One region of the Lacticaseibacillus boliensis genome, then DNA from elsewhere that is predicted to be linked to it. Evidence: predicted binding sites of a transcription regulator. Region 1 holds the regulator's gene; each other region holds the start of a gene.

Region 1 (10,396 bases):
TGGGTCGATCCGCTTAAATTGACCAATAGCCAAAAATAACGCGAACGGCTCGCAACCATCGTCCAATAAATGGGCAGTGGCTGCGAGCCGTTGGCATTCATTCAAAAATAGTCTTTACGTTTGAGCAGCCAAGCGCACACGCCACACAAGATCCACATCAACGCCAGCAAAATGACAAAGCCGGCCTTGCCGGAACGCAGCGGCAACCAGGTGTTCATCCCCCAGATGCCCGACACGATCGCCGGGATCGTCATGATGATCGACACACTGGTCAAGACCTTCATGATGAGATTCAAGTTATTGCCCACGATTGCCGACACCGCGGTGTTGTACTGGTCGAGCAACTCCCGGGCACAATTGGCCACGGTCAAGACCTGGCCGCACTCGACGTTGACGGCATGCAAGCGGTAGAGATGCTCGTCGGTGGTGAAATAACGGGCGGAGGCCACCAGCTTATGAACGACTTCTTGCGTCTGCGTTAAAGCAGAATCAAAATACACCAGACTGCGCTCTAAGGCGATGATCTCATACAAGATCGTGTTACGACTCGCCGAAGCCAGTCGCCCTTCCATCGCGCGCGTCTGCGCATCCATAGCGTCGACATCAGCCACGAAGGCATCCAGAATCGCTTGCATCAGTGCCAACGCCAAGTCTTCGGCGTCTGCCACCGGTGTGGGCTGGGTCACAAAATCGTCGATCACCTCAAGTGGCGCCTGGGTCACACTGATCAGCTGCTTGCCGCTTAAGATCAGCGCCACCGGCCGCGTCTCAAACACGCGATCGCCTTGCGCATTGCTGGTTTCGACAGGGACGCGCATCACCACCAGTCCGGGATGCTTGGCGTTTTGATGGACCCCGACCGTCCGCGGGTCTTCGTGCGGATCAAGGCCGGCTGAAAGATAATCAAAAGGTAGCCGGTATGCCGAATCAAGGGCAGTCAGCTCCGCTTGCGTCGGTTCGGTCACCCGCAACCAGACTGCCGGGGTTGTTGTCGGGCGTAATTGATTATCTTGAATCATGTAGTGTTGTTGCATCACGTTCACCTCGCCAACATCTTACCATGTTTGCATCAATTAAAAATAATTAAGAATATCGGTTTGTCACCCGAATTCGCGGTACAATGGACGGTATCTAATCTACTGGAGGAGGACAACTATGCGACGACGCAGACGACGCAGACGGCACACAGGTCTGTGGATATTGGTATGGAGTTTAGTCGCCATCGCGGCGGTGACGTTATTTTTGATCTATCGCGGGGCCAAGGTCTCGGGGCCAGATGCCGAAGACTCCGCATCGAGTCATATCATCGACACCACCCCAACTGCCACTCATGCCCAAGCCGGCACCTACACAGCTAGTGGTGCTGCCAACGATCCTGATGGCGAAGCGCTCAGCGTCCGGGTCTATCTCCGGATCCAAGACAACGGCCATTTTCGCCGCGAGCAACAGATCAAAGGCGACTCTGTCCGCACGATCATCGACACTGGCACTTATACCGGCACCACCAAATCGCTCAAGCTCGATAGTACCAGCGCCGTGATTTTCACCTACCACAGCGCTAAGGCCATGAGGGCGCAAACCCCGGCCACGACTTCACGCTACGGTGGCAGCCACGCGAGTTATCCGACTTATCTCACCACCGTGTTGAACAACCGCGTCACCTTGAAAAAAGGCCTCGCGCAAACGTATCATTACGTGCACAAATCACTGACGCTAAGCACCAGCATTCACGCCGTGCCGACCATTGACGCCGCCCTCTCGGCCCAAGGCGGCAGCACTGACACCAGTAGCGATAGCACGAGCAGTCAAGCCAGCAGCCAATCTAGCCAAACAAACGAAACGCCGGCAAGCACGCACAGTGAAAGCCACACTAAACGAGACAGTGCTTCGCAATCCAGCGCCACCAGCAGTAGCGATTCAAGCAGTTCAAGTAGTAGCGATTCGAGCAGTGATAACCTGACCGTTGAATCTGCACAGGCGATCGTTGAACAACAATATCCAAGTAGCGACAATACCATCACCGCGATAGGGCAAAGCGGCGACAACTTCACATTCGTCGTGATCAACAAAGACACCCGTGACAATCAATATGTCACCGTCAACGCTGACGGTGAGCTTCAATAACCGTCAGCGACCGATAACGCCGGTACAGGGCAATCCGAACTGGGTTGGCTTGTACCGGTTTTTCTCATTGTTTTCACCATCTCTATTAATCAATCTGCAAATGCGCTACACTCAATATGGAGGTTAAGATGTACGATATCGATGCAGCAACCCTCAGCGAAGCGGACCGCTACAAGCTTTTGTCCGCCACGATCGTCCCTCGCCCGGTGGCTTGGGTAACCACCCAAAACCCAGCAGGGGGCATCAACCTTGCGCCGTTTTCATTCTTCAGCGGAGTTGGCGGCGGCCTGTTGTCGCTTGCCATCGGCCGGCTTGGGGACGCGCTGAAAGACACCCCTGCGAACTTACTGCGCACGCATGAAGCTGTGGTGCATCTCGTCTCACAATCAGAGGCTGGCGCGATGAACCAAAGTGCCGCCGGACTCGATCCAACGATCAGCGAAGCTGACTTGTTGCATCTGCCCCTGATCGCCAGCGATAAGTTGACGACCCCGGGCTTGGCCGACAGTCGCGCCCGCCTTGAATGCCGGCTTCAGCAACACATCCCGATCACCGCGCCAACCGGTGGCCGCTACGACATGCTGATCCTAGAAGTCGTTGCGTTTCATTATGCCCAAACCGTCTTATCTCCTGATTCACTACACATCGATTTTGACCAGCTCGACCCACTGGCGCGCTTAAGCGGCAATCATTATGCCGGCTTGGGCACAACCTTCACGCTACAACGCCCGCAAGACCCGCGACGCTGATTATTTTAACGCCGCGTCATTTTGATTTGATAAGGAGTCCCAACTTGACTGCATTTATTTCCAGTGTTTTCGGGGTGCTTGAGATCTTGATCTTGATCGCCATCGGCTACATTCTCACTGCTATCGGCTGGTTCAACGATCGCTCCAGCCGCATCATTGCCAAAACTGTCACCCAAGTCGCCTTACCGGCCTACATGATTGTCACGATTACCAGCGACTTTTCCGCCAAACAACTCGCCACGATCCTGCCAGACCTGCGCTTTCCGGTGATGTCGATGGCGATCCTTTTTGGCCTGTCGTTTGGCGTCTGCCGCGCACTGGCGGTACCAAAAGGCCGCCGCGGCTTGTTCAAATCGATGTTTTTCAACTCCAACACCGTCTTCATCGGGTTGCCGGTGAACATGGCGCTTTTCGGACCGAAAAGTCTGCCTTACGTGCTGGTTTATTACATGGCCAACACCACGATTTTTTGGACGATCGGCGTCTACCTCATTCAAGCCGATGGCCCGCAACCCGCTCGCTTTGATTTGAAAAAGGTGATCGGCAAGGTCTTCTCCCCGCCGTTACTTGGGTTTATTGTCGGCGTCATCTTGGTGTTGATCCGCGTCAAATTGCCTGATTTCTTGATGAGCGATCTGACCTATGTCGGTGACCTCACGATCCCGGGCTCGATGTTTTTCATCGGGATCTGCATGTATCAAGCCGGACTGCGCAACATTCGCTTTAACCGCGAGCTCCTCGGGGTTTTTGCCGGGCGCTTCGTGTTCGCCCCGATCATCATGTTCCTGCTTGTTTTTGCCGCGCCGGTACCGACGCTGATGAAGCAGGTCTTCTTGTTGCAATCCGCGATGCCGGTGATGACCAACGCCCCAGTCGTCGCCAAGCTCTATGGCGCAGACGCCTCCAACGCGTCGATCACCGTCAGTGCAACAACGCTGTTTTCCATGGTCGTGATTCCGATCGTGATGCTCGCCGTGCGCACCTTACACTGACTAAATCAAAAAATCCCGACTCTTCTATTGAGAAGTCGGGATTTTTTCTATACGAGCGCTGGCCGGTAAAGGCTGACCACAACACCTAAGATGGTGACGGTATCGAAATACATATCGTCCATGTCATCATTTTCGGGATGCAACCGCACCCGGCCGTCTTCTTTGTAAAAACGCTTGACGGTTGCTTCGCTGTCTTGCGTCATCGCCACAACCACTTGGCCATTTTCAGCGGTCTGTTGTTTTTTGACGATGATCTGATCCCCATCAAGGATCCCCATCTTGATCATCGAGTTGCCAGAAACCCGGAGCATGAACAGCTCGTCGGCTTCATAGCCGAGATTATCCGGAAGCGGAAAGTAATCATCGATGTTTTGAATCGCGGTGATCGGCACCCCTGCGGCAACGGTGCCGACGATCGGGATCCCGCCGTTGGTCACGCCGATGTAATCGCGTCCTGCCTGTGTCAACATCAATGTCCGCGGCTTGGTCGGATCTTTGGCGATCAACCCTTGCGCTTCCAACCGTGTCAGGTGTGCGGCGACCGTGCTGGAGCTAGACAGGCCGACCGCCTTCCCGATTTCTCGCACCGTTGGCGGAAAACCGCGGTCTTCAATTGAATGATGAATAGTTTTGAGAATCTCTTCCCAACGTTTCTCAGTCTTGCGGGTAGGCATGGGCCCACTCCTTTCTATCACCTGCACGGCAAGCCGTGACGAGTCTGTGTCTCGCAGTATCGCACCTGCGTTTGTATACCCATAGCGTACCAGAACGAACAGGCGTTTGCAAGCAATTGTTCGCACAAAAATAACCTTCCAAATAAATTTGGAAGGCCCTGTTGTCGCTGAAAGGATTACATCCGGTGAGTCACCGGGATGTGTTTAAGTTGGCGACGATCGCACTTGTTACGCGTCATTTCGTAGAAAACGCCGAAGTGCACATCGACGGCTAACAGTAAAATCGCGGCGGTCGCCATGTGGGTAAACATGAGAACAGCGGTTAAAACGACCAACGCGCGTAAACTCCACTTCATAATTGTAACTGATGTCATTGATGACACTCCCTTCCACCTGTCTGGCTTACTATGTTACTTAGTATACAGCATTCAGGCGGAATGTAAAGGAGAATTATACATTAATTTTACATTAAGTGCCCGTTTCAAGGCATTTATTCTAAATGTATCGTCTTGTAACGATTTGAATTTACATTATGTAAAAAAACGATACATATTATTTTAGGATGACATCTCCAAATGTAAACGGTTACTTTTATAATAGCTCTCAGTGGCATCTTCTGCGATAGTTCGGTATGATGAATAATGTAACCACTTGCCACACGAAGGAGGCCGTTGATGGAAAAGAGATCCTGGTTTTACCGCCGCTTCTTAAATAACAAATTCACCGCCGCCTGCCTGAATGTGGTGTTGGTGCTGTTGGCGATCTGGATCTTTACCCAGATCTCATGGGTCTTTGCACCCGTGGGCACTTTCTTCAAAATCGTCGCCCCACCGTTTATCTTTGCAGGCATCTTATTTTACTTGTTGAATCCCTTGGTCAATTGGCTGACGCGTCGTGGGATGCGACGCACGCTTGCCGTTGCCTTGATCTTGTTGGCGGTGCTGACATTATTGGCGCTTGCCGTCATCAAGCTGGTGCCCACCATCGAGCGCCAGTTCAGCAACATCGTGCAGTCGTATCCGACCTACTGGCGTGATTTCACCCGCTGGTTAACAGATCTCAACGCGCACCAGGACTTGATCTCACAACAAGATCTCAACAACCTCGCCACCGAGTTCATGGACAGCCTCAACTTGAAACGAGGCAGCTGGTTGAGCGGCACTGTCGCCCAGCTTCAAAATTTTGTTGGCATCGTCGGCAACGTCTTGGTCACCATTTCCACCGCCCCGATCATTTTGTTCTTCATGCTCAAAGACGGTAGCAAGTTCGCCCCGAAGATGGTCGTGCTGTTTCCGACCAAACTACGCGCCAGCATCATGCAGATGCTGCAAGAGATGAACGCCAAGGTCGGTTCCTACGTCCAGGGCCAACTCACCGTCGCGCTGGCGGTGGCGATCATCTTCATGACCGGCTTTTCGATCATCGGCCTGCGCTTTGGGTTGATCCTTGGCTTGATCGCCGGTCCGTTGAACCTGATCCCGTATTTTGGTTCTGCATTGGCGATGATCCCGGCCTTGATCGTCGGCGCGGTCACAAGTCCGAAAATGCTGATTGCCGTCATCATCACCTTCTTTATTGAATGGCTGATCGAAACGCAACTGATCTCACCGCTTGTAATGGGCTCCAAACTTGAGATGCATCCCATCACGATCGTGGTCGTCTTGTTGACCGCCGGCAATCTGTTTGGACTGGCCGGGGTGATCCTCGGGATCCCGGGGTTTGCCGTGTTAAAAATTGTCATCACCCGCTTGTTTAGCTGGTATCAACAAGTGTCCGGGCTTTATCACGAAGCCGACAACTGAAAGGAACGATATCATCATGTTTGAACTCTTCTTAATGATCATTGACGCCGGACTACTCGTCGCCGGGATCTATTTTCTCTACTGGCACCGCCAAATCGACGTCCGGGCCAATTACTCCGGCTTCCAGCTATTCTTCGCCGCCGTTTTGGCCATGTGGTTCGTCACCGCTGGCATCAACAATCTCCCTTACATCGTGATGATCGCTGCCTTCATCACTTTAGTCATCTTGGCCGGCAACAGCGGGCTGACGCCAACGCGGGTGATCGCCTCTGGCGTTTTCTCGCGGGTGATTCCGTATACCAAGCTGACCGCGATCACACTGACGCCGTTAAGCTTGCCTGACGGACGGGAACTTGTGGTGGCTATTTTCAACATCACCTCACGTCGCTTCGTCCGCCTGACCTTCCGCGCAGACCTCAACTCGATCATCACCACGTTGCGGCCGCGCCTGCCAGAAGGGGTCAAGATCGCCGTGCAACACGTCCAATAATTTTGCAAACAAAAAGCCGCCGGTTGGCGGCTTTTTACATATGCCGGAATGAAAAAAGAAACGCGAGCACAAAGACGATGGCGACGGCGCCAAAGGTGAAGAGCCAATCAAACGTCAACCCGAGCATGAACAGATAAATAAGAAGCATCATGCAACCACCGACGATAATATCGACCCAGAAGCGGCCTTTGCGGGTTTGGCAAGAATCATCTAATCCCACCAACAGCCATACGCCAACGGCTAAACCGACGCCAAGGCTGATCGTTGACACTTTAGCCAACCAGTCCTGCGGATTTGTCGCAAACCAGCCGATCCAGCTGAAAACGACCGCGGCAAGCACCAAGATGATCAATAAGCCGTAAGCATGGCTTTTTTTCACGTGCGTCATGTGGGACCTCTTTTCACGAGTATTGTGCACCTAGTTTACCAGACAGGCGGGTTGAATTACACTAGGTAAAGAAAACTTAATAATCCGCTTACCAACAAAGGAGCCTCTATATGCCAACTAATCTTGCTTTTGCCGCTTACGAAGGCCTGCCCATCTCCGACCCCAACTGCTTCACTCAAGTCGAGTTGCCGATGCCCACGCCTGCGGCCAATGAAATCGTCGTCGCCATCCAAGCGCTGTCGTTGAATCCGATCGACACCAAACTTCGCGCGAGCCTGCCAAAGCAAACCGATCCGAAGATCTTCGGGTATGATGCCGTCGGGCGCGTCGAAGCGCTGGGAAGCGCGGTGACCGAATTTTTCGTCGGACAACGTGTCTTATACGCCGGTACCACTAAAAAAGCCGGTAGCTATCAACATTACCAAGCCGTGCCGGCTAATCTGGTCGCTTCAGCCCCTGCCGCTGCCCCGGCTGAAGAGCTGGCGGCCTTGCCCCTTGTTGGCCTGACCGCTTGGGAAGTCTTGTTTGAAAAAATGGGCTTCATCCCCCACGCCGACGCCAACGCCGGCAAGACAATCCTCGTTATCAACGGTGCCGGCGGCGTGGGCTCGATGCTCACCCAGCTGGCTCACTGGGCGGGATTGACGGTTATCGCCACGGCCAGCAAAGACCACTTCGACTGGCTCAAACAGCATGGCACAGATGTTCCGCTGGACTACCACGACGACTGGCAGCAACAGATCCCACGGCTAGTCGACGGCATCGCCATTTTGTACGCACCGGAACCTTATCTGGCCGCGGCCACACAACTGATCGCGCCGCTGGGGCATGTCGTCACCATCGTCACCCCAACGCAGCCGTTGGATCTAGCCGCATTGAAGCCAAAAAGTGCCAGCTTCGATCAAGAATACATGTTCACCAAATCCGACTACGGCGTCGCCTTCAAATCAACGCGCGCAATCCTAGATCGCATCGTAACGCTATATTCCGGCGGCAAGCTCGACGCCAGCGTCACCGCCAAGGCCGATTTGACCCTCGCTAATCTGGTCGCGGCGACCAAAGCCTTGGAAGCCGGACACAGCGTCGGCAAATCGGTGCTACTTGTGAAAGCCTAGCGCATAGCGGAGCTTGCGTTTGGCATCGACTTCATTGATGACTTCCGGATCGTAGATGATCACGCCGTCGCCCATGTAATAGTTGAATTTCTTCAACACGGCACGCTTAGACAGGCTGCGCAGGCGCAGTTCATCGTTGACCTGTAACAAATAATCGTTGCACCAATCTTTGTCCATCATCGCCGGTTCGTCGCGTTCCGTGATAAAGCCTTGCTCCAATAACTTGTTGGCGCCTTCTTTTTTCTGAGCGCGGGTGATTGCTTCTGTCGGTTCCATCGTCTCATCTCCATTATCATCGTTTAACCCTAATTCTACGTCAAACCCGGCGACTTGCAAGCGCCGTTTAAGGTACTTTTAGGCTTCAGCGGATATAGTAAGCAATAGAAAAGAGGTCCCCATCGTTGCCAGATAAACCTAAGATCCTCGTTGTTGAAGACGATCCTAACTTGAACCAAAGCATCTGTGATTTCATCAGCGAATTCGCTGAACCCACGCCTGCATTGACCGGCAGCGACGGGGAATTTTTGGCCGCTCAAGACATCTATGACGCCATGGTACTCGACATCATGTTGCCGGAGATGAACGGCTTTGACCTACTCAAAAGCATCCGCCACACCGGGGTGCAAACGCCAGTGTTGATCTTGACGGCCAAAGACGCCTTGGCAGACAAATTGCGTGGCTTCACGCTGGGCGGCGATGATTATCTGACCAAGCCTTTTCACCGCGAAGAACTGGTCATGCGTCTGAAAGCCCTGTTGAAGCGCACCGGCAAGCTCGCCGCTGACAACCTCTTGGTGTGTGGCCCGATCACCATCGACATCGCCAGCCACAGCGTCGCCGTTCAAGATGCTGAAGTCACCTTGAACGGCAAGGAATACGACCTGCTCGTCTACTTACTCCAAAACGCAGACACCATCATCACCAAAGATCAGATCTTTGATCGCCTTTGGGGGTTCGATTCTGATACCGCGATCTCCGTCGTAGAAGTCTACATGTCCAACCTCCGCAAGAAACTTCGCCAGACCCCGGCGGCTGCCATGATCCGCACGATCAGAAGCGTCGGGTACATCCTACAAAGTGAGGCAGATTAATTGCACAATGATCCCGCAATCGAACACCAACGCCGACGGTTGTTCATCACCCAATTTCTAACGTTTGCCGGCCTGTTCATCGCCTTGGGCCTGATCGTTTTTGTCATGTATGAACGCTCCGTGTACCGCGATATCGATCAAGCCTTAGTGCTACAGAAGCGTAAAATGCTCAACGCTAACGATAACGGCGACCTCGGCCGCCCGATGCGGGCCGGTAAACCGCAAAATACCGATACCAGCCCGTTTCGCACCACCATTGTGGTCTTCAACAACCAAGGCAAGATCACCAACCAAGCCCAGATCGGCATGGACGCATATTATTATCTGCAATACATCAAACTCAACAAGAAAAACCTCAACCAGATGCGTACCCTCACCACCACCAGTGGGACGTTTCGGACGATCTTGTTGAAGGTCCGCAAATCCAATCCCAATCCGTTGTACGCCGGCAAATACGTCATGGTCGTGCAAAACATCGACTCACAGATGTTTGCCTTAAAGTCGTTCCGCCAAGCCTTGATCTTAACGATGGTGATCTTTTGGCTGTTGGCGTTGGCCTTGGCCTATTGGCTGTCTAACCGCTCGCTCAAGCCGATCATCGTCGCCTGGCAACACCAACAAGATTTCGTCGCCGATGCCGCCCACGAATTGCGCGCGCCGCTGGCGGTGATCCAGAGCCAACAAGAAGCGATGCTCACCAAACCCAACGCCAAGATCATCGACCAAACCGAGGCCATCGCCACCAGCCTGAACGAAACCAAGCGGCTTCGACAGCTGACCGGCGACCTGTTGACGATCGCCAAGGCCGACTCCAACGCCCAGCAATTGTTGATCGAACCTCACGAACTGAGCCAATATTTCACCAAGCTTTTGCGGCCTTATGAAGACATCGCCGCCAGCCAGGACAAAACCTTCACCATCAACCTGCCTGAAAACGGCACCGCCATGTTTGACGCGGAACGGATCCATCA
Region 2 (10,396 bases), on a different contig from region 1:
CAGTCGTGGCCTTTTTCTTTTGCTCATAGTCGACTGAGTTGTAGCGGCAGGAGATTGAATGCGGTTGTTGAAAATCGTTGAAGGATCTTTAAGCCTTTTAGAATCCTTTTTGCGTTAGATATAGTATAATGAAACCGGTTATGAAAATGACAATGATGAAATGGAGTTGAATGTAATGGGTTATCACGAGAATTACCAACGGTGGGCAGACGCTACCGACTTGGATGCCTCTCTGAAGAAAGAAGTCGACGCAATGGCTTCTGATGAAGAGACACAAGAAGAGGCGTTTGCAGTGCCGATGGCATTCGGTACCGCGGGCATGCGTGGGGTGATCGGCGCCGGCATCAACCGCATGAACATCTACACAGTGCGCCAAGCGACTGAAGGTTTGGCACGGTTTATGGACACCTTAGACGCGGCGCAAAAAACGGCCGGGGTCGCAATTTCGTTTGACTCTCGCTATCAAAGCGAGACGTTTGCACATGAAGCGGCGGCTGTTTTAGGGGCACATGGCATCCGTAGTTTTGTTTTTGATTCCTTGCGGCCGACCCCAGAGCTATCATTCGCTGTGCGGTATCTGCACACCTATGCCGGCATTATGATCACCGCCAGCCATAACCCGAAGCAATACAACGGGTATAAGATTTATGGTCCTGATGGTGGCCAAATGCCACCTGAAGAATCGGATCGCATTACCGAATACGTGCGTAGTGTCGATGATCTGTTCACTATCAAGACGCTGACGACGCGCGAGTTGCGCGATCAGAAGTTGATGACTTTGATCGGTGAAGATGTCGATGAAGCGTATTATGCAGCTGTGGCCACGGTTTCGATCAATAAAGATTTGATCGCGTCTACCGGTCGCGACATGTCTTTGATCTACACGCCGCTACACGGTACTGGTCGGATCCCGGCACAGATGGCATTGCGTAATGCTGGCTTCGAGCACTTCCAGCTGGTGGCTAAGCAGGCTGTGGCTGATCCAGAGTTCCCAACGGTGCCGTTCCCGAACCCTGAATTCCCGCAGGCATTTGACATGGCGATCGAGCTGGGCAAAAAGTCTCACGCAGACGTGCTGATTGCGACTGATCCTGATGCTGACCGGCTGGGCACCGCGGTGTGGACAGGGTCTGAGTATCAACTGCTGACCGGCAATCAGATTGCCAGCCTGTTGTTGCATTACATCTTGGAAGCTCGTAAGCAAGCCGGCACGCTGCCAGCCAACGGGGCGGTCGTGAAGTCGATCGTTTCCACCGAATTGGCGACGGCGATCGCCAAGGATTACGGCGTGGACATGATCAACGTCGAAACGGGTTTCAAGTTCATTGGCGATCAGATCAAGCACTATGAAGAAACCGGCGAGCACGAATTCTTGTTTGGCTTCGAAGAAAGCTACGGTTATCTGATCAAGCCGTTCGTCCGCGACAAGGATGCAATCCAATCCACCGTCTTGTTGGCGGAAGTTGCGGCATACTACAAGTCCAAGGGCATGACGCTTTATGACGGCATCCAAGCTTTGTATGCGCGCTATGGCTATTTTGCTGAGAAGACTGTCGGTGTCGATTTTGAAGGGGTCCAAGGCCCTGCAGAAATGGCCGCGTTGATGAGCAAGTTCCGTGAACATCAGCCGAGTGACTTTGCCGGTGTGGCGATCACCGAAGTCGAAGACTACAAAGCGCAAAGTGCTAAGCGGGCTGACGGTACTGTCGAAAAAATCGATATGCCAGTATCAGACGTGTTGAAGTACATCTTGGCCGATGGAACTTGGATCGCGATTCGGCCTTCTGGTACGGAGCCGAAGGTAAAGTTCTACGTTGGCACCAGCGCTGATTCTGCAGCGGAAGCGGACAAGAAGCTCGAAGCTTTTGAAGCCGCTTTGACGGCGTTCCGTACTGAATAAGCAATTGACACACAGCTTGCCTAGGCAGGCTGTGTGTTTTTCTTTATAATAGAGAAGACGGCAATAACTTCAGACGTGGAGGTAGCGAGATGTTAATGATCGTGGCGCTGTTGACGGTAGGGATGCTTTTGTATCGCGGCAAAAAAGGAATCTGGGCCAAACCGACGACGCGCATCTGGGGCTTCGTCGGGTGTGCCATGTTGTGGGCTGACATGTTATGGCAGAATCTGCAGGCCCACCAACTGCTTCAGGTCGGCTTGGATGCGCTATTGATCGTGATCCTGGCGTGGGATATTTACAAGCAGACTCGCGCGCTGAAGGCCACTCAAGACGACAAGCGCTAGGCGTCTTGTGAGTCGCATGGTGATATGCTACCATGAGTGGGATTTTAATGTGGAGGTGAGCGTGATGGGCATGCATGAATTTATTCAGGGACTCAACAGTTTGGAATCGTTGCGTCGCGCACCGGGGTTTTTCAAGTATGCAGAACATAGTGTGGCGGCGCATAGTTTCAAGGTGGCGGAGATCGCCCAGATGCTTGGTGATATCGAAGAACACGCCGGCAACACGGTCAACTGGCAGTCGTTATACGAGAAGGCCTTGAATCACGATTACACCGAACGCTTCATTGGTGACATCAAGACGCCGGTGAAATACGCGACCCCAGCGCTGCGTGAGATGTTGGCCGATGTCGAAGAGTCGATGACGGAAAACTTCATCCAAAACGAGATCCCGCCAGAATATCAAGACGTCTATCGCCGCCGGCTGTCGCAAGGCAAAGATGATACCTTGGAAGGACAGATCCTGAGTATCGCTGACAAGGTTGATCTGTTGTATGAGTCTTTTGGTGAAATCGAAAAAGGCAACCCCGAGCGGGTCTACGTCAACATCTACACGGAAAGCCTGTCGGTGATCATGTCGTTTGCCAAGCGCCCGAGCGTGGATTATTTCATCCGTGAGATTTTGCCCGATATGCTCAACGAAGAGTTCGCCGATCGTGACATGCTGACGAAGCTAACGCGGGCGATTATGCACAAATAAAATTGCTAATCGAAGGTTAGCGAATGTTTGTTCGCTGTGTTAGAATATAAACGTGTTGAAGTTGGAATTAGCGTTCCGACTTTTTTGTTGCTGTTCATATAGGGGGAATTGTTGAATGATCGAACGTATGCCAGAGAAGAAGTTTGAGCTGGTTTCGCCTTATCAGCCGGCCGGCGATCAGCCGCAAGCCATCGAGAAGTTGACCCAAGGCTTCTTGAACGGGGAAAAAGAACAGATCTTGCTGGGCGCGACCGGGACCGGGAAAACCTTCACGATGTCCAACGTGATCGCCAATCTCAACAAGCCGACGCTGATCCTTTCTCACAACAAGACGCTGGCGGGCCAGCTATACGGTGAGTTCAAGGAGTTCTTCCCGCACAACGCGGTGGAATACTTCGTCTCCTATTATGATTACTACCAACCTGAAGCTTATGTGCCAAGCTCTGACACCTATATCGAAAAAGATTCTGCAATCAACGACGAGATCGATAAGCTCCGGCACTCGGCCACCAGCGCACTCTTGGAACGCAACGATGTGATCGTGGTGGCGTCGGTATCTTCGATCTTCGGGTTAGGGTCACCGACAGAATACCGCGACCATGTCTTAAGCCTGCGCGTGGGGATGGAGATCGACCGCAATACCTTGTTGCGGCAACTGGTCGATATCCAGTTTGATCGCAACGACATTGACTTCCAGCGCGGACGCTTCCGCGTGCGCGGCGATGTGGTTGAGATTTTCCCGGCCAGCCGTGACGATCACGCGATCCGAGTGGAATTTTTTGGTGACGAGATCGATCGGATTACCGAAGTCGACGCCTTGACCGGTGAAGTCGTCGGTAGCCGCCAACACGTGTCGATCTTCCCGGCGACGCATTTCATGACTTCAGACGATCAGCTCGAAGAAGGGATCCGGCGTATCGCCGCTGAACTCGACGAGCGGCTGGCGGAGTTGCGCGATGAAGGCAAGTTGCTGGAAGCTCAGCGCTTGGAGCAACGCACCAACTACGATATCGAAATGCTCAAAGAGATGGGTTATACCAACGGGATTGAAAACTATTCGCGTCACATGGAAGGCCGTAAGCAAGGCGAGCCACCATTCACGCTGTTAGACTTTTTCCCGAAGGATTTCACAATCATGGTGGATGAAAGCCATGTGACAATGCCACAGGTGCGGGGGATGTATAACGGCGACCGGGCGCGGAAACAGACCTTGATCGACTATGGCTTCCGCCTGCCCAGTGCGCTGGATAACCGACCGCTGACGCTGCAAGAATTTGAGAAACACGTCAATCGTATCTTGTACGTCTCGGCGACGCCGGGACCTTACGAACTGGATCGTGTGCCCAAAAAAGATGTCGCCGAGCAGATCATTCGGCCGACCGGCCTGCTCGATCCGGTGATCGAAGTGCGGCCAATCATGGGACAAATCGATGACCTGGTGTCTGAGATTAACAAGCGCATCGACAAACACGAGCGGGTCTTTGTCACGACCTTGACCAAGAAGATGGCCGAGGACTTGACCGACTATCTCAAAGAAATGGGGATCCATGTGCGTTATTTGCATTCCGACATCAAGACGCTGGAGCGGACGCAGATCATCCGCGACCTGCGTTTGGGCAAGTTCGACGTGCTAGTCGGGATCAACCTGTTGCGTGAAGGGATCGACGTCCCCGAGGTTTCGTTGATCGCGATCTTGGATGCAGATAAAGAAGGCTTCTTGCGCGCGGAACGGTCGCTGATCCAAACCATCGGTCGCGCGTCGCGTAACAGCCATGGGAAGGTCATCATGTATGCGGATAAGATGACCGACTCGATGCAAGGGGCGATCAGCGAAACCCAGCGGCGGCGCACGATCCAAGAGCAGTTCAACAAAGACCACGGCATCACGCCCAAGACCATCATCAAGCCGATCCGCGACGCGATTTCCAGCGTCGATACCAGCGACGTGAAGGCCAGCGACAAAGATAAGAGTTTCGCCGAGGTTGACTTGGCGGACATGACGAAAAAAGAGCGCCAGCAGCTGGTGGCTAACCTTGAAGGCCAGATGCAAGCGGCGGCCAAGAAGCTTGATTTCGAGCAGGCCGCGACCTTGCGCGATACGATTCTAGAACTCAAAGCGGAGATGTGATTTTTTTGGCAAATGATAAGATTGTAATTCATGGTGCGCGTGCGCATAACCTCAAGGATATCGATGTGACGATCCCGCGCAACAAGCTGGTCGTCATGACCGGCCTGAGTGGTTCTGGCAAGTCCAGCCTGGCGTTTGATACGTTGTATGCGGAAGGCCAACGGCGCTATGTTGAAAGCCTGTCCGCGTATGCCCGCCAGTTTCTCGGACAGATGGACAAGCCTGATGTCGATTCCATCGACGGGCTGAGTCCGGCGATTTCCATCGATCAAAAAACCACCAGCAAAAACCCGCGCTCGACCGTCGGCACGGTGACCGAGATCAACGATTACCTGCGGCTGTTGTGGGCGCGGATCGGTCATCCGATCTGTCCCAACGACGGGACCCCGATCACCAGCCAAAGCGTTGAGCAGATGGTCAACCGCGTGCAAAAGCTTGAACCGCGTACCCGCATCCAGATCCTCAGCCCGATCGTCCGCCACAAAAAAGGCGCACACAAGAAGGTCTTAGAGAAGATCGTGCGCGAAGGCTATGTCCGCATGCGTGTCGACGGTGAGGTAATGGATGCCTCCGCTGATTTTGAGATGGACAAGAACAAAAACCACGACATCGATATCGTGATCGACCGGATCGTGGTCAAGCCAGATGACGCGGACAACCGCAGCCGGTTGTTTGATTCGTTTGAAGCCGCATTGCGGCTGAGCGAAGGCTATGCCACCGTGGATGTCATCGGCGGCGACCCGCTGGTGTTCTCGGAACATTTTGCCTGCCCAATCTGTGGCTTCACGATCGGGGTGCTGGAGCCGCGACTATTTTCGTTCAACGCGCCTTTTGGGGCCTGCGAAGAATGTGACGGGCTGGGGATGAAGCTCGATGTCGATGTTGATCTGGTGATTCCCGATCCGACGCTAACCATCGATCAAGGCGCGGTGGCGCCGTGGAGTTCCGCGACGGCCAACTACTACCCATCGATGTTGCGTCAGGCCTGTGACGCGTTCAAGATTCCGCGGGACAAGCCGTGGCAAGACCTGAGCAAGGCGCAACAAGACCTCGTTCTGTACGGTAGCGGCGGCAAGGAGTTCCATTTTCATGCAGACAGTGATTTTGGCGTGCGCGATGTCGACGCGCCGTTTGAAGGTGTGATGAACAACGTCGAGCGCCGGTATCATTCCAACAACTACGCTTTCGGTTCCGATCAAATGCGCCAGTACATGACCGCATTGACCTGCCCGGTTTGCCACGGCAAGCGGCTCAATCGCCAGGCGCTGGCGGTCAAGGTACAAGGCAAAGACATCGCAGAAGCTAGCAACCTAGCAATCAAAGATGCCCTGCCATTCTTTCAAAGTATTCAGTTGAGTGAAGGCGAAAAGATCATTGCCCAGCCGATCGTTAAGGAAGTCAACGACCGCTTGACGTTCTTGGAAAACGTCGGGCTGGATTACCTGACGCTTAGTCGTAGCGCCGGCACGCTGTCAGGCGGTGAAGCTCAGCGGATCCGGCTGGCGACGCAGATCGGCTCGAATCTCAGTGGCGTGTTGTACATCCTAGACGAACCATCAATCGGGTTGCATCAGCGCGACAACGATCGCTTGATCCGCAGCTTGAAGAAGATGCGCGATCTCGGCAACACCTTGATCGTCGTTGAACATGACGAAGACACGATGCTGGCAGCGGATTATTTGATCGACGTTGGCCCCGGGGCCGGGGACAACGGCGGGTACATCATGGCCGCAGGTACACCCAAGCAGGTCATGCGCTCGCGCAAGTCGCTAACCGGCCAGTACCTCGCCGGCAAGAAGTTCATTCCGGTCCCGACCACACGCCGGGAAGGCAACGGCAAGGCGATCCGGATCACCGGCGCCGCAGACCACAACCTCAAGCAGATCGATGTTGATTTTCCTCTTGGCAAGTTCATTGCCGTCACCGGCGTGTCCGGTTCTGGCAAGTCGACGCTGGTCAACTCGATCCTCAAGCGGGCGCTGGCGCAAAAGCTTTACCGTAACTCCAACAAGCCGGGTAAGTTCAAGCAGCTGTTAGGCTGGGAAAACATCGAGAAGCTGGTCGATATCGACCAAAGCCCGATTGGTCGCACACCGCGGTCTAACCCGGCGACTTACACCGGGGTGTTCAACGATATTCGCGCGCTGTTTGCCCAAACCAACGAGGCCAAGCTCCGCGGCTACACCCAAGGACGCTTTTCTTTCAACGTCAAAGGCGGCCGCTGTGAAAACTGTAAAGGTGACGGCATCATCAAGATCGAGATGAACTTCTTACCTGATGTCTACGTGCCATGTGAAGTCTGCCACGGCAAACGGTACAATTCTGAAACCCTGGAAGTCACCTACAAAGGTAAGAGCATCTCTGACGTCTTAGACATGACGATTGACGAAGCTGTGAAGTTCTTTGCCCCGATCCCGAAGATCGCCCGCAAGTTGCAGACAATCATCGACGTCGGCCTAGGCTATGTCACCATGGGCCAAAGCGCCACCACGCTTTCCGGCGGGGAAGCGCAGCGCATGAAGCTGGCCTCTGAGCTGCAGAAGCTATCGACTGGGAAGAATTTCTACATTCTTGATGAACCTACCACCGGTTTGCATGTCGACGACATCGGCCGCTTACTGGAAGTTTTGCAACGGTTGGTTGACGAAGGTAACACCGTTTTGGTGATCGAACACAACCTCGACGTCATCAAAACCGCTGATTGGCTGATCGATCTGGGCCCTGAAGGTGGCGACGGTGGCGGTACTGTCATCGCCACCGGGACGCCGGAAGAGATCGCAGAAGTGCCTAACAGCTACACCGGTCAGTATCTCAAGCCAATTTTGGAACGCGATAAGGCGCGGATGGCGGCCAAAGCTAACAAGTGAATGTAAGTATTGCCAACGGCAAGTGTCTGTAAACCCGGTCTAAGGGGGTGCGGACGCCTGCTTTTTTTAGTTGACGGATTTGGACAGGTTCGTTTTGGAGAGGGTTTCGTGTACAATGAAAGGGAACTCAATGAAAGTAGGGATATTATGTTTAGTCAACGAACGAGAATGGGTTTTGATTGGGGCGAATTTATCACCGGCGTCGCGCTTTTGATCGGGGCGATCGTGATGTGGCGCAATCCAGGCGCGACGATGATGACGCTGAGCTTTATCTTTGCAATCATCGCGATCATCCGCGGGGTCGCGACTCTGGCGGCATTTTCCAAGTTGCGCGAACTGACCGGCGGGTTGGCTTGGGTATCTGGATTGGCCGGGATCTTGGACATCGTGGTCGGGGTCTTGTTCGTGTTCAATCTGGAAACCGCGGTGTTGGCGATCGCATATTTCTTCGCTGCTTGGTTCTTGATCGATAGTATTGCCAACTTACTTAACGCCGGTCATCTTCGTCGAGCCGGGACGGTGTGGTTCGTTATCAACATCGTGTTAGATGTGTTGTCTATCTTCGTTGGCTTGCTGTTTATTATGCAACCAGTGATTTCCGCCGTCGGGATCGTGACACTGTTGGCCATGTTCTTCTTCATCTGGGGGGTCAATGCGATTATCACGGCGTTTGCCCGGCGCAATATTTAAGCTTTTGCTTTGGCCTGCGGAACCAATGGTTGGTGCGCGGGTCTTTTATTTGCTGGTGTGATAACGAAAGCCGGGTGTGTCATTGACACGCCCGGCATGTTATAATTGCCAGCGTACCTATCACAGCGTCTTAGACGCGTATGGAGGGGATAGTATGGCTGATCAACCCTTGAAACTGGTAATTATCACCGGGATGTCTGGCGCCGGTAAAACCGTAGCAATCCAGTCTTTTGAAGATCTTGGGTATTTTTGTGTCGATAACATGCCACCGGCCTTGTTGCCGAAGTTCGGTGAGCTTTTAAAAGAATCCGGCAAAATCACCAAAGTGGCGATGGTCGTCGATCTGCGCGCGCAGTCCTTCTACGACCAGGTCATCGACATGTTGGCAAACCTCGATTCAACGGCGTTTGTCACCTCGCAGATCCTGTTTTTAGACGCGACCGATGAAGAATTAGTCTCGCGTTACAAAGAAACCCGCCGTAGCCACCCATTGGCAATGGAAGGCCGGTTGATGGATGGCATCCAAAAAGAGCGCGGTTTGCTGACCGAGTTACGCAACCGTGCGCAGGTGGTGATCGATACTACCAACCTCAGCCCGCGTCAGCTACGGGAGAAGTTGTTTGTGACCTTTAAATCGGCCGAGCACCCGACGTTCCACCTGGAAGTCATGTCGTTTGGGTTTAAGTACGGCTTACCAATCGATGCTGACATTGTCATGGATGTGCGGTTTTTACCAAACCCGTATTACGTGCCGGAATACCGGCAAAAGACCGGTTTGGAAAAGCCCGTGTATGACTATGTCATGGATAATCCGCAGGCGGAATCGTTCTACCAGAAGTTCTACGCGATGCTCGCAGAGATCATGCCGCAGTACCAGCAAGAAGGTAAAACGGCGGTGACGATCGCCATCGGTTGCACCGGCGGTCAGCATCGCAGCGTCGCCTTCGCTGAGCGGATCGGCCATGCTTTTGAAGCAGCCTATCCGGTCGATATCACCCATCGTGACATCAATAAGCGTAAAGCGACGGTGAATCGCTCATGAGTGTTAATGGAAACAAAATTATTCGCGTCATTCGCGGGCGACGCCCTAAAGTCGTCGTGATCGGTGGCGGCACCGGCTTGCCGGTGATCGTCAAGGCGTTGCACGAACAAGATGCTGACGTGACGGCGGTCGTCACCGTTGCCGACGACGGCGGCTCTAGCGGCGTCATCCGCAACTACATCAACGTCGTGCCGCCTGGCGATATCCGTAACGTCTTGGTGGCCTTATCGGACATGCCTGGTGTCCAACAAGATGTCTTCCAATACCGGTTCAACTCCAGCGACAGTTTCTTTTCTGGCCATGCGATTGGCAACTTGATCATCGCGGCGTTGTCGGAGATGAAGGGAGGAATCTTCCCGGCGATTCAGGTGCTGTCGAAGATGCTCAATGTTGACGGACATGTTTACCCGGCGTCCAACAAGCCTTTGACGCTACACGCGACCTTCACCGATGGCACCACGCAGGCCGGTGAAGCCGAGATTTCAGCGGCTGGCAAGACGATTAGTCGCGTTCATGTTGAAGAGTCTGATCCTAACGATCATCAGGAACCTGTCGCTGAACAAGAAGTGATTTCTGCAATCATGGACGCTGATGTGGTCGTGTTGGGGCCTGGGAGTTTGTTCACCAGCATTTTACCCAACTTGATGATCAAGAACCTTGGGGAAGCGGTGAAGCAAACCAAGGCTGAGGTCATCTACATCGTCAATATTATGACGCAAAAAGGTGAA
Region 3 (10,396 bases), on a different contig from region 1:
GCACGACTGCTTGGCGTCATGCTACACCGGCACTTAACTTCTACACCGTAATCAACGTCTGGATCCGCATGTCGAATGCCTCCACCGGCCAAGCAGCCGTTGGGTACACCATCGAAGGTGCCGCCAGCGTCACCGTGTGGCCAAGGTAGCGGGCCAAGAAGCGATCGTAATACCCGCCACCAAAACCGATCCGGTAATGCGTATCTATTGCATAGGCGATCCCTGGCACGAGCAACAGGTCAGGTTGGTCGTCGACTAGCGCTGGATCATAAGCTGGCTCCGGGATCCCGAACTTGCTCTTGATCCGGTGGTCTGGACCGGGATCTGGTAAAAAGGCGAGCTGACGCTGCGGCATGCACCGCGGGATCAACACCTGCTTGCCTGCCGCCTGCGCCGCTTCGATCACCGGTGCGGTTGGCACCTCAAAGCCATTGCTGACGGTGACCCCGATCGTGCGGGCCTGTTGCCAGGCCGGCAATGCAACCAGCTTAGCCAGCAATGTCGCTGAAGCCGCTTTGGTAGCGGCGGCATTGGTCTGCAATCGCGCGATCTGGGTGGTTCGGAACGTTTTTTTCTCAGAATTCATCGCCACGCCTCCTTATCACCGCCATTATGCCTGGTGGTGATAAGGGATGCAAGCATCTGAACTATCCGATTTCTTAGCCAAAAAAACAGGCCAGGAACCGCCGTAAGGGTCCTGACCCACAGTTTTTGTCCAAGTCTACCTTGAACCCCACTGGAGGTTGATTCATAAGAGGAAACTGCCACTGTCCGCCATCCCACTGACGGAACTGCCCAGGGAGGCGCTCCTTCCTCCCTGTTGTTAGTATAGCAGAAAAAGTAAGCGCTGTCATGATGTTTTTGCGGTTTTCTTTCGCAAATGCGGAGCCTCCGGTCGCTATAATAAGCGAAACCGTTGTAGCGCCAGCGCGACCCCGTTGTCGTTGTTGCTGGTCGTCACGTAATCCGCATCCGCGCGCACCGAAGGCTCCGCATTGCCCATGGCGATCTGCACCCCGGCAAAATCCGTCGCCCGCACCTCGTCGTCGTGACACCCAAAATACACGATGTCCCCAGCGTACAACCGATAGCGCGTCATGATATAATCGATCCCTCGCGTCGGTCTGGCGTCGCGACTGACGATGTCGAGCTGACAATCCCCCACCGAAACGGTGCGGATATCTCGGAGATGGAGTCGATGTAAGAAATCTGCCACCGCCTGGACGCCGGCTGGGGTGGGGGTGATCAGGCTGATCTTAAAGACCTCTTTGAGCTTGGTGCCAAACAGCTGTTGCATCGGTAAGACCTCAAGGCGCTTGCGCCCGAGCAACTTGTACCGCGACCCTGCGGCCTCGCGCACCGAATAGCCGTGTTCAGCATCGAAAACGCTGATCCCCAGCTCTGGAAAACTTGCCAACAGCGAACGGATCAAGGCCATCATCGCCAACGGTTGGAGCGGCCAGGCTCCCAACAAACTTTTCTTCCCCGTCCGTGGTGCGAAGATCAAAGCGCCGTGAAACGCGATCTGTGGCGCGTCGGTTTGCAGCCGCTTGAGGATCGGTCTGATCTCAAACGCCGCCCGACCGGTCACGATCGACAGCGGCACCCCAAGGTTGTTGAGCGACATCGCGGTGGTCGTGGTCAGATTTCCCAAATCGTTCAGCAAAGCGCCATCAAGCGCGGTAAAAATGTACTTGGCGATAACGCTCACCTCCCTTTGTTAGACAACGTTTACATTCTACCACTGTCGCCAGCCGCCCGCCCCATTCGTAGGCACAGCGTCGCAATTTTCCACAATAAAACCGCAACCCCGACGGCGTTACGGTTGCGGTCATTGCTCAATACCCGAATTGCCAACTGGTAGTCAGCGTATAAGGTTGCTCAGGAACCAGCGTAATGGCTGACCAGTCTTGGCCGCTCACAGGGGCGACTTGGGTTTCCAAAGTCACACCATCATGCGCGCCGATATTGTGCGCAATCCCGGTGTGGTCAAAATGATTGGCAGTGTAAACCACCACTGACGGCGCGCTGGTCGTCATCGTGACGCTGCGACCACTGGCGCCGATCAGCTTGGCCGCCTGTGCCTGCTTGATCAAAAACGGATGGTCAAATCCGGCCCCGCCTAAGACCTGTGGCATCACGTCCTTGAAACGTTGCCCTTGGCGGAAGTCAAACGGGGTGTCGGTGACGCTCGTCCAGCCATTAAGCGGCAGGTGGTCGCTCAACGGCGCATAGTAATCCGCCGCCAGCCGCAGCGTCGTGTCATCGATCGTCGTGTTGGGACCATCGACGGCAAAATAAACATGGTTGGTCGGATTGAACAGTGTCATCTCGTCAGTGGTGGCGTGCAGCTCGTAGGTCAGCCGGTCGTCATCATCGAGCGTATACGTCACGTGTACCAAGACGTTGCCAGGCAAGTTGTTGTGTCCTGCCGGATCGAGGAACACCATCTCGACACGATCATCGCCGGCCTCTTGGCGATAGCTCATTGTGAAGACTTGCATGTCCAACCCGTCTGCGCCGCCGTGGATCGCGTTTTCCCCTTCCCCTTTTGGCAGGGTCAGCGTTTGCTCGCCACGCTGCCACACATGGCCAGGCAGGCGGCCGACAAACCGGCCGACGGTGCCGCCTAAGAAGTTGCGTTCTTTGGCGTAGTCTGCCGCTTCGGGAAGCGATAAGATCACATCGGTCCCGTCTGGCACCAAGACCTTCTCCAAGGTCGCGCCATAGTTGAGCAGCACCACCTGCAGGCCGTTGCGGTTGGTCATCGTGATTTCATATAATGGTTCCCCGTGCAGGTGCCCGTAATTGTTCAAACTAACTGTCATGTTCTTCCTCCCCTTGCTGTTTCATGTGAAACAACGTACTCGCTCATTCACTATATAGCGGAAGCGCCAACACTGTCAAACGCTTACAAAGGGAATTCTTGGACAGGGTCGCACCGGGAGCTTAAACTATAGAAGTAATTCTGTCGTTCGGTTAAAAACACTTGCACCTTATGAACAAATGTTCGATAATGGTAATTGTAAACCAACCCAGGAGGGATATTAATGGCATCTAAGAATACGAATTCGCGCGAAAACGTCAAACAGATCACCGATGACGCGGCACGCCAAGAAGCACTAGATAAAGCACTTAAGAAGATCACCAAGGAGTTCGGTGATGGTGCGGTCATGCGCATGGGCGAGAAGTCTCTGACGAACGTTGAAGTCGTCTCCACCGGCATTTTGTCGTTGGATGCCGCACTTGGCGTCGGCGGTTTCCCACGTGGTCGCGTGGTCGAAATCTACGGTCCAGAATCTTCAGGTAAAACCACGATCGCCTTGCAAGCCGTTGCGTCAGTGCAAAAACAAGGCGGCATCGCCGCATACGTCGACGCTGAAAACGCGATGGATCCCACCTATGCTAGAGCGCTCGGGGTCGATATCGACAACTTGCTTTTGTCACAGCCCGATACCGGCGAGCAAGGCCTCGCGATCACAGACGCCTTGGTCAGTTCCGGTGCCGTGCAGATCGTCGTTGTCGATTCCGTCGCGGCCTTGACGCCAAAAGCCGAAATCGACGGCGAAATCGGCGATCAATTCGTCGGCTTGCAGGCGCGGATGATGAGTCAGGCGCTGCGGAAGCTGACCGCTCAGATCTTCAAATCCCAGACCATCGTGATTTTCATCAACCAGATCCGTGAAAAAGTCGGCGTGATGTTTGGTAACCCCGAAACCACGCCAGGTGGCCGGGCACTGAAGTTCTATGCCACCATTCGTCTGGAAGTCCGCGGCACCAAGCAGATCAAAGTCGCCGGTGAAGACGACCCGATTGGGAAGACCACGACCATCAAAGTCGTCAAAAACAAGGTTGCCCCACCGTTCAAGAAGATCGAAACGACCATGACTTATGGTCACGGGATCGAACCGGTCGACGATATGCTGAACCTTGCCGTTGCCCACGATGTCATCAAGAAATCCGGTTCGTGGTACAGCTACAACGACGAGCGTCTCGGCCAAGGTGCCCCTAATGCTGTCAACTACCTGCGGGAACATCAAGATATGCTCGACGAAATTACCACCAAGATGCGGGCGTTGTTGTTCGACAAGAAGCCAGATGCAGAAGCTGACGATAAGGCTGATGACAAAGCTGACAAGGCGAAGAAGACTGACACCAAGCCTGCTGCACCTAAGCCGCAACCAGAAGCTTCAAAACCGGAAACGTCGAAGCCTGACGATCAAGGCGACGATCCCAAGCCGGATACCAAAACCAACGGTGACGGCCCGATCCAGTTGCTGTAATCAATTTAAACCGGTCGGGGGTGTGACTTTTGTCACAGCCCCGACCGGTTTTTATTTGTCTTTAAGCCTTAGCAAAACCACCATATGCGCGTCACACTTTCGTCACATCTGCTGGGTAATATAAACAACATAGAAACGAGCTACCCCCTCATTTCTAGGCTGGATCAAAGATCCAACCACCCCACTTTTTCATTACTCGATGTTGTTAAGGCAACATCTGGTTATCACTCCTCCAAAGTGAAACCCCAACCCTTTTTTGCCGCCAACCCCATGGCGGCTTTTTTCGTGCCGGCGCCTGCTTTGCAACCGCTTGCCAACATGATAGACTGAAACGTATTGGAACCTGAAGGAGGATATTGGATGTTACCAAAGCTTATCGCCGTGGATATGGACGGCACATTCTTAGACGATCACAAGGATTACGATCGCCAGCGCTTTGCGCGCTTGATGCCGCAGCTGCAAGCACGCGGAATCTATTTTGTCGTCGCCAGCGGCAATCAGTACTACCAGTTGCGCAGCTTCTTCACGGATTACCCGAACGTCTGGTACCTCGCGGAAAACGGCGCGTATTGTGCCACCGCCACCGAGAAAAAGTTCAGTCACACCTTTACCCCGACAACCGCGCGCAAGGTGTTAGACAAGCTGTTGGCGATTCCTGAACTGAAGCTCACCATCTGCGCCGAGCAGTCCGCCTATATCCGCCAACGCGAAGGGGCGGCCTTTATCGCCGAGACCCAACACTATTACACCCGCCTGCAGCCGGTCGCTGACTTCGATCGGCTGCCAGACGATCCCATCTTAAAATTCGCCTCGAACTTCCCGCCAGAACTAACTGATACCATGGTGGCGCGGATCGCCGCGGATTGCAAAGGTCTGGCCGTACCGACCTCCAGCGGCCACGGTGATATCGACATCGTCCAACCCGGCGTGAACAAGGCCAGCGGCTTGCGTCAGTTGGGAGAAGTCCTTAATATCGAGTTGGCAGAAATGGCGGCGTTTGGTGACGGTGGCAACGACTTAGAAATGTTGCAAGAAGTGGGCTTAGGCGTCGCCATGGCCAACGCCCAACCCGAAGTCGCCGCGATTGCAGACGCCCGTGCCGGCGACAATAACCACGCCGGCGTGATCGCATTCATCGAAAATTTACTGAAACAAGCCTAACAAAAACACCGTCGTACCGCGATTCAAACAAATCGTGGTATGGCGGTGTTTGTTATCGTTAGCTATTCGAACAAGAACCCGGCGTCTCGCAACTTCGCCTTGATGGCCTTGAGTTGCTCCGGCTTGTCATAACCGATCGTGTGCAGATGCACGCCGCCGGTCAGTTCAGAAAGCATGTGGCCTTCGTGCTGCAACATTTTGGAATGAAACAGGTTGATCTCTGTTTCAGAAGTGATCGCAAGTTGGCCACGCAACTGACCGTACAGCGGATGGTCGACTTGCACATCGATGATCGACCCGCCGTTGTCGACGATGATCTGCATCTCTTTGAGCGCTTCTTCCGGCGTGTGCTTGCAGACGATGACCGCCGTTTTGGCCGCCTTGTTTTCAAACTGATAACCACGCGGCGTCGCGATCAGATCCGTCCCCTGGGCGCGCAACAATGCCACATCCCCAACGACCGTCTGGCGGCTGACGCCAAACCGTTTTGCAAAAGCTGACGCCGTGATCGGTTCTGGGGCATCTGCCAAGGCCATTTTAATTTGTGATTGCCGTTCAGCACTCGTTAACATAATTCTACCTCCGTTGCTGGCACCCATTTTAGGCACTATCTATCCATTAGCTTACGCTAAAAAGATACGCCTGACTAGTCCATTAACAAATTAATGAAAGCGCACCCGGCCAGCGCGGTGATGCAATCCCATCCGGATCAATTTGTCGATTTCGGTTACGATCAGCGTAATGAATCCAGCCGCGATCGCAATCCCCCATTCTCGCCAGCTCATCGCCGCGGTGACAAAGATCGACTGCATGAACGGCAGATAGGTCAGTCCTAGTTGCAGCAACATCATCAAACCGATGATCGCAAAAGCGCGCGGATTCGTGAAAAACTGTTTGGAAATCACCAGCGCGCTGGTGCGAATATTGAACAGGTAGAAGATCTTCCCCAAGATGATGATGTTGACCATCATCGTGCTGGCAACAGCAGGCGACGCTAGGCCGCCTCTTAACAGCCAGTCATGGGCGATCAGCCCGATCCCAGAGATCAACACGGAAACATAGATCAGCTGGAAGACGTCGTGCTTGTTCATCATGCCCGCGGTATTACTGCGTGGCGGCCGCATCATCAAGCCGTCTTCAGCAGGCTCAAAGATGAACGCCAGCTGGATCGTGATCGCAGATACCATGTTGATCCACAGCATCTGGCTGGCGTTCAGCGGCATGTCATCTTGCGTCAAAACGGTGAACGCGATGACGAGCCCTTCGGCAAAACTGGTCGGCAACAAGAACAAGATACTCTTCTTGATGTTGTCATAGATCCGGCGGCCTTGCGCGATCGCGCGCTCCATCGTCGTGAACTTATCATCGGTCAAGATCATGTCGGCGGCGTCTTTGGCGACGTCGGTCCCGGACTCACCCATGGCGACCCCAATATCCGCCTGCTTCAAGGCTGGCGCGTCATTGACCCCGTCACCGACCATTGCAGTGACGTTGCCGGCCGCTTGCAAGGCCTTGATGATCTCCAGCTTATCTGCCGGCGTGGTGCGGGCAAAAACGTCTGCCGACACCATCGTCTTTTGTCGTTGTGCTTCCGACATCGCGGTCAGATCGGCGCCGGTGACCACGTGCGGCTTTTCCGCCAAGCCCAAAGTCTTGGCGATGGCGCCGGCAGTTTCGGGATGATCGCCAGTAATCATTTTGACCTTAACGCCAGCCTTGCGCATCTCATGGATCGACGCGATGACTTCCGGCCGCGGCGGATCGATCAACGCCGCCACCCCTAAGAAGTCGATCCCGTCTGCGAGCAATTCATGGCTGATCTTGGTGACAGAAGCCGGGACAAGCTTGCACCCGACCGCGATCACCCGCTGGCCGCGCTTGGAAAAATCGCTGGTCAGCTGCAAATAACGGTCGGCATCAAAATCCGGATCGGCCGCCGTCGCCATCGGTAGCAACTTATCCGGTGAGCCCTTGATATACAGCTTGTGGGTGCCGTCGTTCATACGCACCAGCTTAGCCATGTAGCGATAGTCTGAATCAAATGGCAGCATGTCGAGCTCTTCGCAATCGGTCGGATCGGTCGCATACGCCTTGTAATACGCCGTCATGAACGCCCCGTCGGTCGGTTCGCCGTTGATCGTGTATTTACCGTCGATTTCTGCCAGCGTCGTGTCGTTGGCTTCATAACCAGCCCGTAACAACGCCGCCAAGTCGGCGTAATCGTCGGGCTTGATGACTTTTTTGGCCAACGCAAAATCACCACTCGGGGTATACCCGGTACCAGAAACCGTGTAGTTGGCTTCAGGCGTGACGACTTCCGTCAACGTCATTTCGTTTTGGGTCAGGGTCCCGGTTTTATCCGTTGCAATCACATCGACGGAACCCAAGACTTCAACAGAAGGCAGTGACTTCACGATGGTGTGCTCATGTTTCGACATGTCCTGCACGCCCATCGCCAAAATCACACTGGTCGTGGCCGGCAATCCTTCAGGCATCGACCCCACGATCATGGTAACGATCCCGAGTGCCAAGGTCCCGAGCGTGTAATGCCCGGAAAACAACCCATAAATAAACAAGATCACCGCAAACCCGAGGATTCCATAAGAGATCCCCTTGCCGATGCCATCGAGTTGTTTCATCATCGGTGACTGGCGGGTTTTGGCCCCGGCCACCGCCTGGGAAATTTTCCCCAGCTCGCTTTGTACCCCAGTAGCTACGACCAACCCGAGGCCGCTACCGCTGGCCACTGCCGTGGAGGCAAATGCCATGTTCGTCTGCTCGGCAAGTATCGTGTCTGCCGGTAGGGGCGCGGTTTGCTTCGCGATCGAGTTAGATTCTCCGGTCAACACGGCTTCTTGAACCATCAAGTTATCAACGTCGATCAATCGCAAGTCGGCCGGCACATTATCCCCAGCCTCAAGAAACACCACGTCGCCAACCACCAAGTCGGCGGCAGGCACATCGACCCGCTGTCCGTCACGATACACCGTCGCGTTGTGCGCCAACATGCCGCGGATCTTGTTCAGCGAATCCGCCGCGCTGGACTCTTGGTAGTAACCGATGATCGCGTTGATCACAATCACCAGGGCAATAATAATCGTATCAGTCACATGGCCCATCAAGATGGTCATGATCGCCGCGCCGATCAAAATGTAAATGATCAAGTTGTTGAATTGGCGCACGAATAAGACCCACTTCGGCGTTTGATGTGTCGGAATTGCGTTGGGGCCATCGGTTTCCAGCCGCTTAGCGGCAACCGTTGAATCTAGTCCTTGCTCCAAGTCAGGCGTATTGACCGCCTGCTGCACCTCTTCGACGCTCAAGTGAGTCATCGGCCTCTGCGATCCGGGATCTTCCATATATCATCATCCTTTTTTATAATTTAGTTTTTACTATAAGTTTAATATTAAGTGAATCTAATCGTTCAGGCAAGTAATTGCTTAGAAATTTCCCGGGTAATATTCTCTCCCTTGGTGCCTTCAGGTCACAAAAAAGCACCACGTCGCTGTCGGCGTGGTGCTTTTGCGTTGAATTACTTCAGGTCACTCATGGCGACGGCATCCATGTCATCGTAAGTTTGGTTTTCACCACACATTGCCCAGATGAAGGCGTAGTTGGTGGTGCCGACCCCACAGTGGATGGACCAAGATGGGTTAACGACCGCAGATTCGTTGGTCATAACCACATGCTTGGACTGGCTTGGCTCGCCCATGAAGTGGAAGACCCGAGTGTCTTTGGATGGGAATTCGATGTACAGGTAAGTTTCCATCCGACGGGCATGGGTATGCGCTGGCATGGTGTTCCAAGAAGAACCAGGAGCCAAGACGGTGTAGCCCATTTGCAGTTGGCAAGTATCCATCTGCGAAGCATCGATATACTTGTAGATGACCCGCTTGTTCATGTGCTCTTGATCACCAATTGGCTTCTTCAAAGCGTTGGCAAATGGCAGCTTCTTGTCTGGATAGGTCTTGTGGGCCGGCGTGGAAACCACATAGAACTTCGCCGGCTTCTCAGGATCTGCAGATTCGAAGGTCACGTGCTTGCGGCCCATGCCGATATAGTAACCATCATGAGCAACCATTTCTTGCTTATCGCCATCGATGGTGATGTAGCCAGTTTCACCGATGTTGATCACACCGAGTTCGCGGCGTTGCAGGAAATACTCAACCCCGAGTTGCTTGTCGAGCTTGATTTCGAGTGGTTCGGTGGTTGGGGTAACCCCACCAAAGATCATCCGATCGTTGTAAGTATAGGTCAACAAGATGTCACCAGGGTTGAACAGCTTCTCAACGAAGAATTGATCACGCATTTCTTCAGTAGAGTAATGCTCGATATCCTTGGGGCTATGCGAGTAGTTGGTCGTCATACTAAAAGTCATAACTTTGCCTCCAAATTTCCAATTTAGAAATCTTGTTTATATATCGTTAACACTCTTAATATAGGACCCAAGGCAAAAAAAATCAAGCGGTTACAGCTCACTAAACTGTTTTTCAACCAGCATGCCCGTCTTTACACCATTTTTTTCACGGCTCAAGATTCGGCTATCGCCACGAGTACGCCGCCTGCAAACTATCAAAGCCATTAGCCATTTTTTGAAAGTAATCGTCTTACTAAGGCCTTTCAGAAAGCGGTGCCAACAGCAGGGAATCGCTTTTAACATGACATCATAAGTTCTAACAGCACCGGTCTAGCGCGTTTTCATAATTAAAAATAACTTGCGGTTTGGATGTTGGCGGGCTATACTCACATCATCGTTTCTTAAGCGGATACATCATTTCTTACTGAGAAACAACGCAGATCCGCTGTGCATTTATTATAAGGGGGAAACCATCCACATGGGTGTCATCAATTACATCATGTCCTTAGGGGCAAGCGTCATGATGCCAATTATTTTCTTAGTCCTCGGGCTCTTGCTCGGGATGGGCATCGGTAAGAGTCTGAAGGCGGGATTG

What was found. Region 1 encodes LexA, which represses DNA repair genes until DNA is damaged. Its sites were predicted from a motif close to CNAACANNTGTTNG; they were not measured.
Region 2: the regulator LexA is predicted to act here: its motif matches at 2,962-2,975, upstream of uvrB (excinuclease ABC subunit UvrB).
Region 3: the regulator LexA is predicted to act here: its motif matches at 3,000-3,013, upstream of recA (recombinase RecA).

Annotation. Positions count from the first base shown of each region.
Region 1 is NZ_BAAIHN010000020.1:7,380-17,775, reverse strand. It holds gene ACYVRB_RS09085 (class II fumarate hydratase) at 1-39, shown strand, start outside; gene ACYVRB_RS09080 (magnesium transporter CorA family protein) at 102-1,034, opposite strand; gene ACYVRB_RS09075 (hypothetical protein) at 1,156-2,124, shown strand; gene ACYVRB_RS09070 (flavin reductase family protein) at 2,253-2,873, shown strand; gene ACYVRB_RS09065 (AEC family transporter) at 2,918-3,865, shown strand; gene lexA (transcriptional repressor LexA) at 3,913-4,539, opposite strand; gene ACYVRB_RS09055 (hypothetical protein) at 4,716-4,913, opposite strand; gene ACYVRB_RS09050 (AI-2E family transporter) at 5,211-6,341, shown strand; gene ACYVRB_RS09045 (hypothetical protein) at 6,358-6,831, shown strand; gene ACYVRB_RS09040 (hypothetical protein) at 6,866-7,219, opposite strand; gene ACYVRB_RS09035 (alcohol dehydrogenase catalytic domain-containing protein) at 7,330-8,334, shown strand; gene ACYVRB_RS09030 (hypothetical protein) at 8,317-8,610, opposite strand; gene ACYVRB_RS09025 (response regulator transcription factor) at 8,736-9,425, shown strand; gene ACYVRB_RS09020 (sensor histidine kinase) at 9,426-10,396, shown strand, end outside.
Region 2 is NZ_BAAIHN010000003.1:35,294-45,689, forward strand. It holds gene ACYVRB_RS02185 (phospho-sugar mutase) at 176-1,900, shown strand; gene ACYVRB_RS02190 (hypothetical protein) at 1,990-2,244, shown strand; gene ACYVRB_RS02195 (YfbR-like 5'-deoxynucleotidase) at 2,309-2,941, shown strand; gene uvrB (excinuclease ABC subunit UvrB) at 3,057-5,069, shown strand; gene uvrA (excinuclease ABC subunit UvrA) at 5,075-7,936, shown strand; gene ACYVRB_RS02210 (HdeD family acid-resistance protein) at 8,084-8,626, shown strand; gene rapZ (RNase adapter RapZ) at 8,781-9,668, shown strand; gene ACYVRB_RS02220 (gluconeogenesis factor YvcK family protein) at 9,665-10,396, shown strand, end outside.
Region 3 is NZ_BAAIHN010000017.1:38,018-48,413, reverse strand. It holds gene ACYVRB_RS08415 (5-formyltetrahydrofolate cyclo-ligase) at 41-586, opposite strand; gene ACYVRB_RS08410 (HAD hydrolase family protein) at 899-1,711, opposite strand; gene ACYVRB_RS08405 (aldose epimerase family protein) at 1,839-2,828, opposite strand; gene recA (recombinase RecA) at 3,051-4,283, shown strand; gene ACYVRB_RS08395 (Cof-type HAD-IIB family hydrolase) at 4,644-5,444, shown strand; gene ACYVRB_RS08390 (3H domain-containing protein) at 5,507-6,016, opposite strand; gene ACYVRB_RS08385 (HAD-IC family P-type ATPase) at 6,107-8,803, opposite strand; gene kduI (5-dehydro-4-deoxy-D-glucuronate isomerase) at 8,977-9,822, opposite strand; gene ACYVRB_RS08375 (PTS galactitol transporter subunit IIC) at 10,280-10,396, shown strand, end outside.